Regions from separate parts of the Pseudoclavibacter sp. Marseille-Q434 genome, predicted to be linked through region 2. Evidence: predicted binding sites of a transcription regulator. Region 2 holds the regulator's gene; the other holds the start of a gene.

Region 1 (5,738 bases), 300 kb from region 2:
CGACGGGCCTCGTCGTTCCCATGGTCACCACGAACCTCTTCTCCGCCCCCGTCTTCAAGGACGGCGGCTTCACGTCGAACGACCGCGACGTGCGCCGCTTCGCGCTGCGCAAGGTGCTCCGCAACCTCGACCTCGCCGCCTCGCTCGGCGCCGAGACGTTCGTCATGTGGGGCGGCCGTGAAGGCGCCGAGTACGACTCCGCGAAGGACATCCGCCAGGCCCTCGAGCGCTACCGCGAGGCCGTCAACCTGCTCGGCGACTACGTCACCGACAAGGGCTACAACATCCGCTTCGCCATCGAGCCGAAGCCGAACGAGCCCCGCGGCGACATCCTCCTCCCCACGGTCGGCCACGCCCTCGCGTTCATCGAGACGCTCGAGCGTCCAGAGCTCGTCGGCGTGAACCCTGAAGTCGGACATGAGCAGATGGCAGGCCTCAACTTCGCCGCCGGCATCGCGCAGGCCCTCTACCAGGGCAAGCTGTTCCACATCGACCTCAACGGCCAGCGCGGCATCAAGTACGACCAGGACCTCGTGTTCGGTCACGGCGACCTGCAGAACGCGTTCGCGCTCGTCGACCTGCTCGAGAACGGCGGCCCCAACGGCGGCCAGACCTACACGGGCCCGCGCCACTTCGACTACAAGCCCTCGCGCACCGAGGACGAAACGGGCGTGTGGGAGTCGGCAGCGGCGAACATGCGCACCTACCTGCTCCTCAAGGAGCGCGCGGCGGCATTCCGCGCCGACCCCGAGGTGCAGGAGGCTCTCGCGGCGTCCCGCGTCGACGAGCTCTCCACCAACACGCTCGGCGAGGGCGAGACGTACGACGACTTCCTCGCCGACCGCTCCGCATACGAGGACTTCGACGCGAACGCCTACTTCAACGGCAAGGGCTTCGGCTTCGTGCGCCTGCAGCAGCTCGCACTCGAGCACCTCATGGGCGCCCGCGGCTAGTCCCGCCCTCGCCCCACGGACTCCCCGTCCCCCTGACAGAGCTGTGGCGGATGCACGCACGTCCAACGACGCGCATGCATCCGCCCCAGCTCTGTCGTGCACCCCACCCCAGCACTACAGAAAGCAGACCACCATGCTCGTCGCCGGCTTCGACTCGAGTACGCAGAGCTGCAAGCTCGTCATCCGGGACGCCGTGACGGGCGAGCTCATCCGCCAGGGTCGCGCGTCGCACGCCCCCGGCACGGAGGTGGACCCGGAGAACTGGTGGGCCGCCGTCCAGGACGCGACCGCAGCGGCTGGCGGGCTCGAGGACGTCGCAGCGCTGTCCGTCGCCGGCCAGCAGCACGGCATGGTCGCGCTCGACGCCGATGGCCACGTCGTGCGCGACGCGCTGCTCTGGAACGACACGCGCAGCGCGGCTGCCGCCCGTGACCTCATCGCGGAGTTCGGGCAGGAGACGCTCGTCGAGCGCACAGGCCTCGTGCCGGTCGCCTCCTTCACCATCACGAAGCTCCGCTGGCTTCGGGATGCCGAGCCACAGAACGCCGCGCGTGTCGCCGCCGTCGCACTCCCCCACGACTGGCTCACGTGGCGGCTCCTCGGCTACGGCCCCGCCGACGAGAGCCCCCTCGGCCCCGACCTGACGAAGCTCACGACCGACCGCTCCGACGCTTCCGGAACCGGCTACTGGTCACCGTTCACCGGCGACTACGACCGCGAGCTGCTCGTCGCGGCGCTCGGCCACGACGTCATCCTCCCGCGCGTGCTCGGCCCGTCCGAGGTCGCCGGCAAGACCCCGGCTGGCGTGCTCGTCGCCGCGGGAGCCGGTGACAACGCGGGTGCCGCGCTCGGTCTCAACGCCCGCGCCGGCGACGTGGTCGTCTCCATCGGCACCTCCGGCACCGTGTTCTCGGTCGCCGAGCGGCCGGTTGTCGACCCGAACGGCGGTCTTGCGGGATTCGCCGACGCGACGGGCGAGTTCCTTCCCCTGTCCGCCACGCTCAACGCGGCGCGCGTCATCGACACGACCGCAACCGTGCTCGGCGTGGACCACGCGGAGTTCGGCCGGCTGGCCGCGTCCGCCCCCGTGGGCTCCGGCGGGCTCGCGTTCGTGCCGTACCTCGACGGCGAACGCACTCCCGACCTGCCGGACGCGACAGCATCCCTGCTCGGCATGACGCGTGGATCCTTCACACGCGAGAACCTCGCCCGCGCCGCGGTCGAGGGCATGCTCGGCAGCCTCGCACAGGCCCTCGATGCGCACCGCGCGCTCGGCGTCGACGCGAAGCGCGTCATGCTCATCGGCGGCGCCGCTCTGAGCGAGGGCGTGCGCGCCGTCGCCCCGACCCTCTTCGAGGTTCCCGTCGAGACCATCGCCCACCTGGAGCCGGCGCCTGATGCGGCGCTTCGAGCCCGGTTCGCGGCGGCCGCGGAGCTCGCGCGGGACTCCGAGGAGTCAGGCAAGGGCCTGCGTTCCGTCTGAGACATCGCGAAGGGGGCAGTGCGAGATCGCACTGCCCCCTTCTGCTGCGTCGCCTGTCGGCTACGCCTGGATGGTCTCGACCTTCGTGCCGGTCTCGATCTCGATCTTGCGCGGCTTCGCGCGCTCGCTGACGGGAACCGTCACGGTCAGCACGCCGTGCTCGTAGCTCGCGGCGATGCGCTCGGTGTCGAGGCCCTGGCCGAGCGTGAACTGGCGCAGGTAGCTGCCGCCGTTGCGCTCACGCACGAGCCACTTGGCACCCTCGGCGTTCACGGTGCTGCGCTCGGCGCGGATCGTGAGCTGCTGGCCGTCGAGGTCGACGTCGATCGAGCTGGGGTCGATGCCGGGCAGGTCGGCGGTGAGGATGTAGTGGTCGGCCTCACGGTAGAGGTCGATGGGCATCGAACGCGGACTGTTCGGTGCTCCCTGGAAAAGTCGTTCCATCTCCTGGAACGGATCGAAGACGCGTGCCATGTCGTTTTCCCTTCCTTGTACGCACCCTCACGATCGTGAGCGACTGCGGTGAACTTGAGTCGACTGGTGTCAACTTCCTTGCTCAGAAAAATTAGCACTCGACCAGGCCGAGTGCCAGAAAGTTTGCTGAAAACCGCGTCAGCCGTGGGCGAACGACCCCCGTCAGTGGAAGCGGTGGTCCTGCACGGTCATGCGCGCGCCGTGCTTCGGGCGCGGGTTGCCAGCCAGCTTGATGAGGCGCACGACCCGCTCGCGATGCCCCCGCCACGGCTCGAGCAGCTCCCGCATGCCGTCGTCGTCGACGTCGCAGCCCGCGAGCGCCCACCCCACCATGTTGGGGATGTGGTAGTCGCTGAAGCTCGGCGCGTCCGGGTCACCGTGTGAGCGCTGCACGGTCTCGTTTGCCGTCCACACGCCGACGCCGACGATCGAGCGGAGGCGGCGCAATGGCTCCTCAGACCCGGTTGGCAGGCTCGCCGTGCGCTCCAGCGCCGACGCGACCGTCGCGGAGCGGATGACCGTACCCGTCCGGGAGTGGTCGACGCCCGCCCGATGCCAGTCCCAGCTCGGGATGCGCCGCCACTGCTCCGGTGTGAGCGGAAGCCGCAGGTGGCGCGGCACGAGGCCGGCCGGGCCGGGCGCGGCACCCGCGTAGTCGCGGTGCAGGATGTCCCACGCTCGATGCGCCTCGAGGCCCGTGATCTTCTGCTCGATGATGGCGGCACTGAGCGCCTCGAACACCGCCCCCGACTTCGGAAGCCGCAGCCCCTCGTTGCGACGCCGCACATCCGCCAGCTCGGGAAGCGCCTCGAGGCGCAGCTCGCTCCAGTCGTCATCGCGACCAAGGAGGACCGGGGCTTCGTCGACCGCGATCTCGGCGGCCTCGCCCCACGACACGATGCGGACCCCGTCCCGCGCCTGCCGGAAGACAGTCGTCGCCCCACCCGCGAACGCGTGCGACGTGCGCCACACGTCCCTCGAGACCGGGTGCATCCAGCAGGTCGGGTCGCGCCTGCCCCGCATGAGCGGCGACAGGGTCTGCACGACATCGACCGGCAGCACCGGCCGATAGAGCGTCATGACCCGATCTGGCATGCGGCAAGGGTACGCAGACCCACCGACATCCGCGCCCCCTCGACGCTCGGAGCCCCGCCGCTCACCTAAAATCGACCGCATGGCTGTCCCCAAGATCGTGCTCTACTACGCCTTCGCGCCCCTCGCCGATCCGGAGGCGATCCGCCTCTGGCAGCGAGACCTCGCGGCGTCGCTGGGGCTGCGCGGACGCATCCTGATCTCGAAGGACGGCATCAACGGCACCCTCGGCGGGGAGCTCAACGCGCTCAAGCGGTACGTTCGCACCACCCGCGAGTACGCGGCATTCAAGGACGCCGACTACAAGTGGTCGGAGGGCACCGGCCTCGACGAGAACGGACAGAGCCTCGACTTCCCGCGCCTCAGCGTCAAGGTGCGGGACGAGATCGTGAGCTTCGGGGCGCCCGGGGAACTGGAGGTCGACGAGCACGGCGTGGTCGGCGGCGGCACCCACCTCGCGCCTGATGAGCTCCACGCACTGGTCGAGTCACGTGACGACGTCGTCTTCTTCGACGGACGCAACGCCATCGAGGCCCAGATCGGCCGCTTCGAGGGCGCCGTCGTGCCAGAGACGGGCACAACCCGTGACTTCATCGCCGAGCTCGAGTCTGGCAAGTACGACGAGCTCAAGTCGAAGGCCGTCGTCACCTACTGCACGGGCGGCGTGCGCTGCGAGGTCCTCTCCGCGCTCATGGTGAAGCGCGGCTTCAGCGAGGTGTACCAGCTCGACGGCGGCATCGTCCGCTACGCCGAGCAGTTCGGCGACGAAGGCCTCTGGAAGGGATCGCTCGCCGTCTTCGACGCGCGCGAGCACCTCGAGTTCGGGCCGAACACCGAGAAGCTCGGGCGCTGCCGGGAGTGCGCGGCGCCCACGCACCGCACGCAGAACTGCAGCGACACCTCGTGCCGCGAGCGCTTCGTCGCCTGCGAAGACTGCGGCGCGAACGAGCTGCTCTGCGCCGAGCACCAGCTCGCGGCGGTCCCAGACAGGGCGGTTTCCTGACCGGAGGATCGGGCCAGGACCGAGTCGGCCGCATCCGTCGCCCCTCGAGGACTTGACGGACCACCTTCCGGTCGGTGACACGCCGAGCACGTGGGCGATCTTCAGACATCCCCGATCTTGGCGGCGGCGGCACACTGGAACGCGCCGGACCGCCACATTTGTGGTGACGTAGAACAAAATTGCGCGTTCGGGCGGCTCACGGCGCACAGCGGCACGCCCGCACCGCTATCGTGTGTAGCGGCAAAGAAACATTGCCGATACAAATCATCCGTAGATTCGCAGAGTGGCGAATCCTCGCTTGCAGCAATAGCAGTTCCAGAATCTCGTTCAGTCGTCGTGCCCAGCCCGACTCGCACTGGAGGTACTCCGTGCCCCTTCTCCTCAGTCCGCTTCCGCCAGCCGGATCGCGCTCAGCGACCGCCGGGCGTTCCCGGCTCACCCAAACGCACCGAATGCTCGCGGCCCTCGCGATGTCGCTCTTCGCGTTCCTCGGCGTCTTCTCGATGGCCGGACCCGCAAACGCGGAGTCCGAGCCCCCGGAAGAGTCGGCGTACTCGATCAGCGGCATCCTCAACTTCGAGAGCGAACCCGTCGAGGGCGTCTCGCTCACCGTCGAAGGCGACGGCTACACCGAGACGGTGGAGTCGGGTGAGGACGGACGCTGGCGCGTCCCCGTCCCCGGCCCCGGCAACTACACGGTGACGCTCGACACGGAGACGCTGCCGGACGGCGT
Region 2 (5,738 bases):
TACGACTCGGCGAGCCACGGGTGCACCTCGCCGGTGCTGTCGACGTAGACGAGCGTCTCGACGAGCTGCGTCCACACCTGGCTCTTGTGCCAGTTGTTGGACTGCTGCTGCTGCCAGCCGTCGGCGATGGCGGTGACGGCGTGCACGAGGTCACCGCCCTGCCTGGGGGTGTCGGAACCCGCGCTCGCGGTGCTCTGCCCGGTCGCGCATCCGCTGAGCAGGAGGGAGGTGAGGGCGGCGCCGATGACGGCGGCGGAGAAGATGGAGCGGCGTCTGGTCATGACGGTCCTGTCGCGGATGCATGCACGGGTTGGATGCACTGGGAGCCCGGAGGCGGCGCGCTCGGAGTGGCGGGCTGGCGAGAGCGTCGCAGGAAGCTCGGGCGGCGTCCAGGAATCGCGTAACAGTGGGTGCGGGGCGGTCGCTCGGTGACGTTCCGCGCAGAAAAGTTGCCCCACGTGACGGCCACCAGACTTGAGTCGCTCACACTCAACTCTCAGCCACTGAGCTTGACGGTCGGAGCCCGATGAGTAAACTTGAGTGCATACGGCTCAGGTCTGCATCTGTCTCGACGCACACGATCGAGACAGCAACCCGGGCCGACTCAGACTCACACAAGCAGCTCTACAAAAGGAGAACCACACATGTCACGTGCTGTTGGAATCGACCTCGGAACCACGAACTCCTGCGTCGCAGTCCTCGAGGGTGGCGAGCCGAAGGTCATCGCAAACGCCGAGGGCTTCCGCACCACCCCGTCCATCGTCGCCTTCACGAAGGACGGCGACGTGCTCGTCGGCGAGACCGCCAAGCGCCAGGCAGTCACCAACGTCGACCGCACCATCGGCTCCGTCAAGCGCCACATGGGAACCACCTGGACCCAGGGCATCGACGACAAGAAGTACACCGCGCAGGAGATCTCCGCGCGCATCCTCGGCAAGCTCAAGCGCGACGCCGAGCAGTACCTGGGCGACAAGGTGACCGACGCCGTCATCACCGTTCCCGCGTACTTCAACGACGCAGAGCGTCAGGCCACGAAGGAAGCCGGCGAGATCGCCGGCCTCAACGTGCTCCGCATCATCAACGAGCCCACGGCGGCCGCGCTCGCATACGGCCTCGACAAGGGCAAGGAAGACGAGCTCATCCTCGTCTTCGACCTCGGTGGCGGAACGTTCGACGTCTCGCTCCTCGAAGTGGGCAAGGACGACGACTTCTCCACGATCCAGGTGCGCTCCACCGCCGGCGACAACCGCCTCGGTGGCGACGACTGGGACGACCGCCTCGTCAAGTACCTCATCACGGAGTTCAAGTCGCAGACCGGCGTCGACGTCGCGAACGACAAGATCGCACTCCAGCGTCTGAAGGAAGCCGCTGAGCAGGCGAAGAAGGAGCTCTCCAGCTCCACGAGCGCCAGCATCCAGCTGCCCTACCTCTCCCTCACCGAGAACGGCCCCGCGAACCTCGACACGAGCATCACTCGCGCCAAGTTCGAGGACCTCACCAAGGACCTCCTGGAGCGCACCCGCAAGCCGTTCGAAGACGTCATCCGCGAAGCCGGCATCAACGTCGACCAGATCGACCACGTCGTCCTCGTCGGTGGCTCCACCCGCATGCCCGCAGTCGCAGAGCTCGTCAAGAAGCTCAGCGGCAAGGATGCCAACAAGGGTGTCAACCCTGACGAGGTCGTCGCCGTCGGCGCAGCACTCCAGGCTGGCGTGCTGAAGGGCGAGCGCAAGGACGTCCTCCTCATCGACGTCACCCCGCTCTCCCTCGGCATCGAGACCAAGGGTGGCATCATGACCAAGCTCATCGAGCGCAACACGGCCATCCCGACCAAGCGCAGCGAGACCTTCACGACGGCAGACGACAACCAGCCGTCCGTGCAGATCCAGGTCTTCCAGGGCGAGCGTGAGTTCACCCGCGACAACAAGAACCTCGGCACCTTCGAGCTCACCGGCATCGCACCGGCCCCCCGTGGCATGCCGCAGATCGAGGTCACGTTCGACATCGACGCCAACGGCATCGTGCACGTCTCCGCAAAGGACAAGGGCACGGGCAAGGAGCAGTCGATGACGATCACCGGCGGCTCCAGCCTCGGCAAGGAAGACATCGAGCGCATGGTCCGCGAGGCGGAAGAGCACGCGGAAGAGGACAAGAAGCGTCGCGAAGGCGCTGAGCAGCGCAACATCGCCGAGACCACGGTCTACCAGGTCGAGAAGGTGCTCACCGAGAACGACGACAAGCTCCCCGCCGACGTCAAGAACGAGGTCCAGGGCGACGTCGACGCCCTCAAGACGGCTCTCGCAGGCGACGACGACGCGGCAGTGAAGTCGGCGCTCGACAAGCTCAACACCAGCCAGACGAAGCTCGGCGAGGCAATCTACGCCGCAGCCCAGGCTGAGCAGGCAGCGGAAGCCCCCACGGCTGACGCACCCGCCGGAGACCAGGCGGCCGACGATGACATCGTCGACGCCGAGGTCGTGGATGACGAGGACGACAAGGACAACAAGTAGTCATGGCTGAAGAGCGAAACGAGTCAGAAGCACGCGGTCCCGAGAACTCGGGAGAAGCAAACGAGCCGATCATCAACGACAAGCGTCGGATCGACCCGGAGACTGGCGAAGTTCGCGACCTCGGCAAGGCTGCTGGTGCCGAGTCGGCGGAGTCCACCCCGGACGACACCGACCCGGCGACCGGCGAGGCTGCTGAAGCCGCGGCTGAAGGTCTGAGCGTTGAGGACCTCGAGAAGCTCCTCAGCGGGGAAGGCGCGGAAGACGCACCAACCGAGGGCACGCCTGGCGAGAGCGATCTCGCCCAGGAGCGCCTCCAGGACCTGCAGCGCGTCCAGGCGGAGTACGCCAACTACCGCCGCCGCACCGACCGTGAGAAGAGCGAGGCATACGACGCCACCAAGGCTGAAGTGCTCCGCTCCCTCCTCCCGGTGCTCGACGACTTCGACCGTGCCCAGAAGCACGGCGACCTCGTCGAGGACACGCCCATGGCCGTCATCGCCAACAAGCTCCGCACGGCGGTCGAGCGCCTCGGCCTCACCGCCTACGGCGAGGCCGGCGAGGCCTTTGACCCGCAGCGGTACGAGGCGATCGCGCAGCTCCCGAACCCGAGCGTCACCACCGACACCATCGCCGATGTTGTCGAGCGCGGCTACACGGTTGGCGACCGCGTGGTCCGCGTCGCGAAGGCAGCGGTGTTCGTACCCGCTTCGTAAGCACCGCGATCGGCGCACCCGCACCGATCGAACACGGCAGGGGGCACCGCAGACGCGGGCCCCCTCTCGTGTTCATCCAGAAGACATGCTCATTCCTAGGAACAGAAGGACCATATGGCCAGTCAGGATTGGTTTGACAAGGACTTCTACGCGGTGCTCGGCGTATCGAAGGACGTAGACGAAAAAGACCTCAAGAAGCAGTACCGGAAGCTCGCGCGTCAGTACCACCCTGACTCGCACCCGGGCGACACCGCTGCTGAGGCGAAGTTCAAGGAGATCTCCGAGGCCTACTCCGTGATCTCCGACCCAGAGCACCGCGCAGAGTACGACCAGATGCGCGCGATGGGCTCCGGCGCCCGCTTCCAGCAGGGCCCAGGCGGCCCCGGAGGCGCGGGCTTCGAGGACGTGTTCGGCGGGATGTTCAACGGCGGCGGTGCGCGCCGAGGCGCGTCGAATGCGGACTTCGAGGACCTCCTCGGCTCCATGTTCGGCGGAGGCGGCGGCGGATTCGGCGCCGGCAGCTTCGGCGGCGGCGCAGGTCGCCCCGCCGGGTTCCAGACCGGACCGCAGAAGGGCCGCGACCAGAGCGCATCCACGACCCTCGGTTTCATGACCGCCATCAAGGGCGACACCGTGGAGCTGCAGGGGCAGGACGGACGCGTCGTGAAGGTGCGCGTTCCGGCCGGCGTCGAGGACGGGCAGAAGATCCGACTCCGCGGCAAGGGCGGCCAGAGCCCCAACGGCGGCGAAGCGGGAGACCTGATCCTCACGGTGACGGTTCGCCCGGACCCCGTCTTCACCCGCTCGGGCCTCAACCTCGAGGTCACCGTGCCCGTCTCCTTCGCGGAGGCAGTGCTCGGCGCGACCATCGAGGTACCCACGGTCGACGGCGGCACCGTGCGCGTGAAGGTCGCGCCCGGCACCCCGAACGGCAAGACGCTGCGCGTCAAAGGCCGCGGCATCGAGACGAAGAAGGGCAAGGGCGATCTGCTCGTGCACCTGGAGGTCGCGGTCCCGAACCATCTCTCAAGTGCGCAGGAGAAGGCCCTCGCTGACTTCGTCGCCGCATCCGGTGACGAGAGCCCGCGCGAGGATCTCCTCCGCCTCGCCCGCCAAGGCAGGTAGGGGCGCTCATGGCACTCCCCTCCGACCTCGACGAGGACGCCCCGATCTTCGCGATCGCCATGGCCGCCGAGCTCGCGAACATGCACCCGCAGACCCTGCGGCAATACGACCGGATGGGTCTGGTCACGCCGCAGCGTACGGCGGGCCGCGTGCGGCGCTATTCGCTGCGCGACGTGGCGCAGCTGCGGGAGATCGCAGTGCTCTCGAACGAGGGCGTGAGCCTCGAAGGCATCGCGCGCGTGCTCGAGCTGCAGCGTGAGGTGCTCGGGCTGCGGCGGCGCGTGCGGGCGCTCGAGGTGGAGCTCGCCGACGAGCGTCTCACCCGACTGGGCGGCCGGGTCTTCGCGGCTGGCGAGCGCGGCGACGTCGTGCCACTCGCGCACGGGCGCCGCACTGCACGCCGCACCGAGGTTGTCGTCTGGCGGCCGGCTCGCGTGCACGAGGCGGAACGCGAAGCCGAGGAGCGCCCACGCCCCGTGCGCAGGCGTCGCCCCACCGCGAAGAAGCCCGCGAACGACTAGGCACGCCGAGGAACGCGCCGTGAGCATCCGTGCATTCCGGTCCCAGCGGTTCCCGATCACCCACCGGTCACCGGAAGAGGTGTGGCGGGCTGCGACCCCCTTCGGCACGGCCACGCTCGTGTACTCGGCCGACCCCTGGCGCGCGACGGCCTCCGGCGACGGGCTCCCGACCGCCGAGCTCATCGCCGACGAGAAGCACCACCGCGGGGCGGCCTGGGTCGCACCCGAGGGCGCATTCCGGTTCCCGATGCAGCTCGTCGTCGGCGGTATCGCCGGCGAGGTGACGCAGCCGCATGCTCGGCGATTCGACCTTCAGCTCACTCGCCGCTCGCGCACGGTGCGGGCTCGCATCGGCGGCGTCGACGGCACCGAGTGGACGATGCGCGGCGTCGGCCTCTCGAGCGTTCAGGTCTCCCGCAATGGGGCGCCGGTCGTGACAAGCGGGGCGTCGTTCACGTCGCATCGGCTCGAGGCCGGGTGCACGCCTCACGACCTCGCCGTCGCGATCGCGCTCTCGCCGCTGCGCGCGACGCTGTTCGTGCTGACGAGTCTCGCCTGAGGGGCGGCGGGAGGCGCGGGTGCCGCGGGCTGTGCCGCGCCTCGGGAGAGGCGACCCGGTGAGCCGCGAGCACCACAGAGTTGTGGCCCGATGCTGTTCCCGTTCTCGGGAGCAGCACCGGGCCACAACTCTGACTGCGTGAGTCTGCCTTCGCCCGCGCGCGGCGCGGAGGATGCTCTGGTCAGCGGGCGCCGTTGCCGCCGTCGACGCGCCACTGCGCGCCGGTCACGAACGACGCCTCGTCCGAGCCGAGGAACACGACGACGCGCGCGATGTCGAGCGGCTCCGCGTAGCGGCCCATCGGGATCGC

What was found. Region 2 encodes HspR, which represses chaperone genes until heat shock. Its sites were predicted from a motif close to AAGTTGAGTCNNNNNGACTCAACTT; they were not measured.
Region 1: the regulator HspR is predicted to act here: its motif matches at 2,962-2,986, upstream of ACQFZP_RS09980 (Hsp20/alpha crystallin family protein).

What each region holds. Positions count from the first base shown of each region.
Region 1 covers NZ_JBNPQH010000002.1:648,835-654,572, forward strand. Annotated here, with positions in the region: gene xylA (xylose isomerase) at 1-953, shown strand, start outside; gene ACQFZP_RS09975 (FGGY family carbohydrate kinase) at 1,087-2,436, shown strand; gene ACQFZP_RS09980 (Hsp20/alpha crystallin family protein) at 2,497-2,910, opposite strand; gene ACQFZP_RS09985 (DNA-3-methyladenine glycosylase family protein) at 3,073-4,005, opposite strand; gene ACQFZP_RS09990 (rhodanese-related sulfurtransferase) at 4,085-5,005, shown strand; gene ACQFZP_RS09995 (branched-chain amino acid ABC transporter permease) at 5,458-5,738, shown strand, end outside.
Region 2 covers NZ_JBNPQH010000002.1:953,127-958,864, forward strand. Annotated here, with positions in the region: gene ACQFZP_RS11425 (hypothetical protein) at 1-281, opposite strand, end outside; gene dnaK (molecular chaperone DnaK) at 645-2,510, shown strand; gene ACQFZP_RS11435 (nucleotide exchange factor GrpE) at 2,513-3,223, shown strand; gene ACQFZP_RS11440 (DnaJ C-terminal domain-containing protein) at 3,338-4,348, shown strand; gene ACQFZP_RS11445 (heat shock protein transcriptional repressor HspR) at 4,357-4,869, shown strand; gene ACQFZP_RS11450 (hypothetical protein) at 4,889-5,428, shown strand; gene ACQFZP_RS11455 (SDR family NAD(P)-dependent oxidoreductase) at 5,610-5,738, opposite strand, start outside.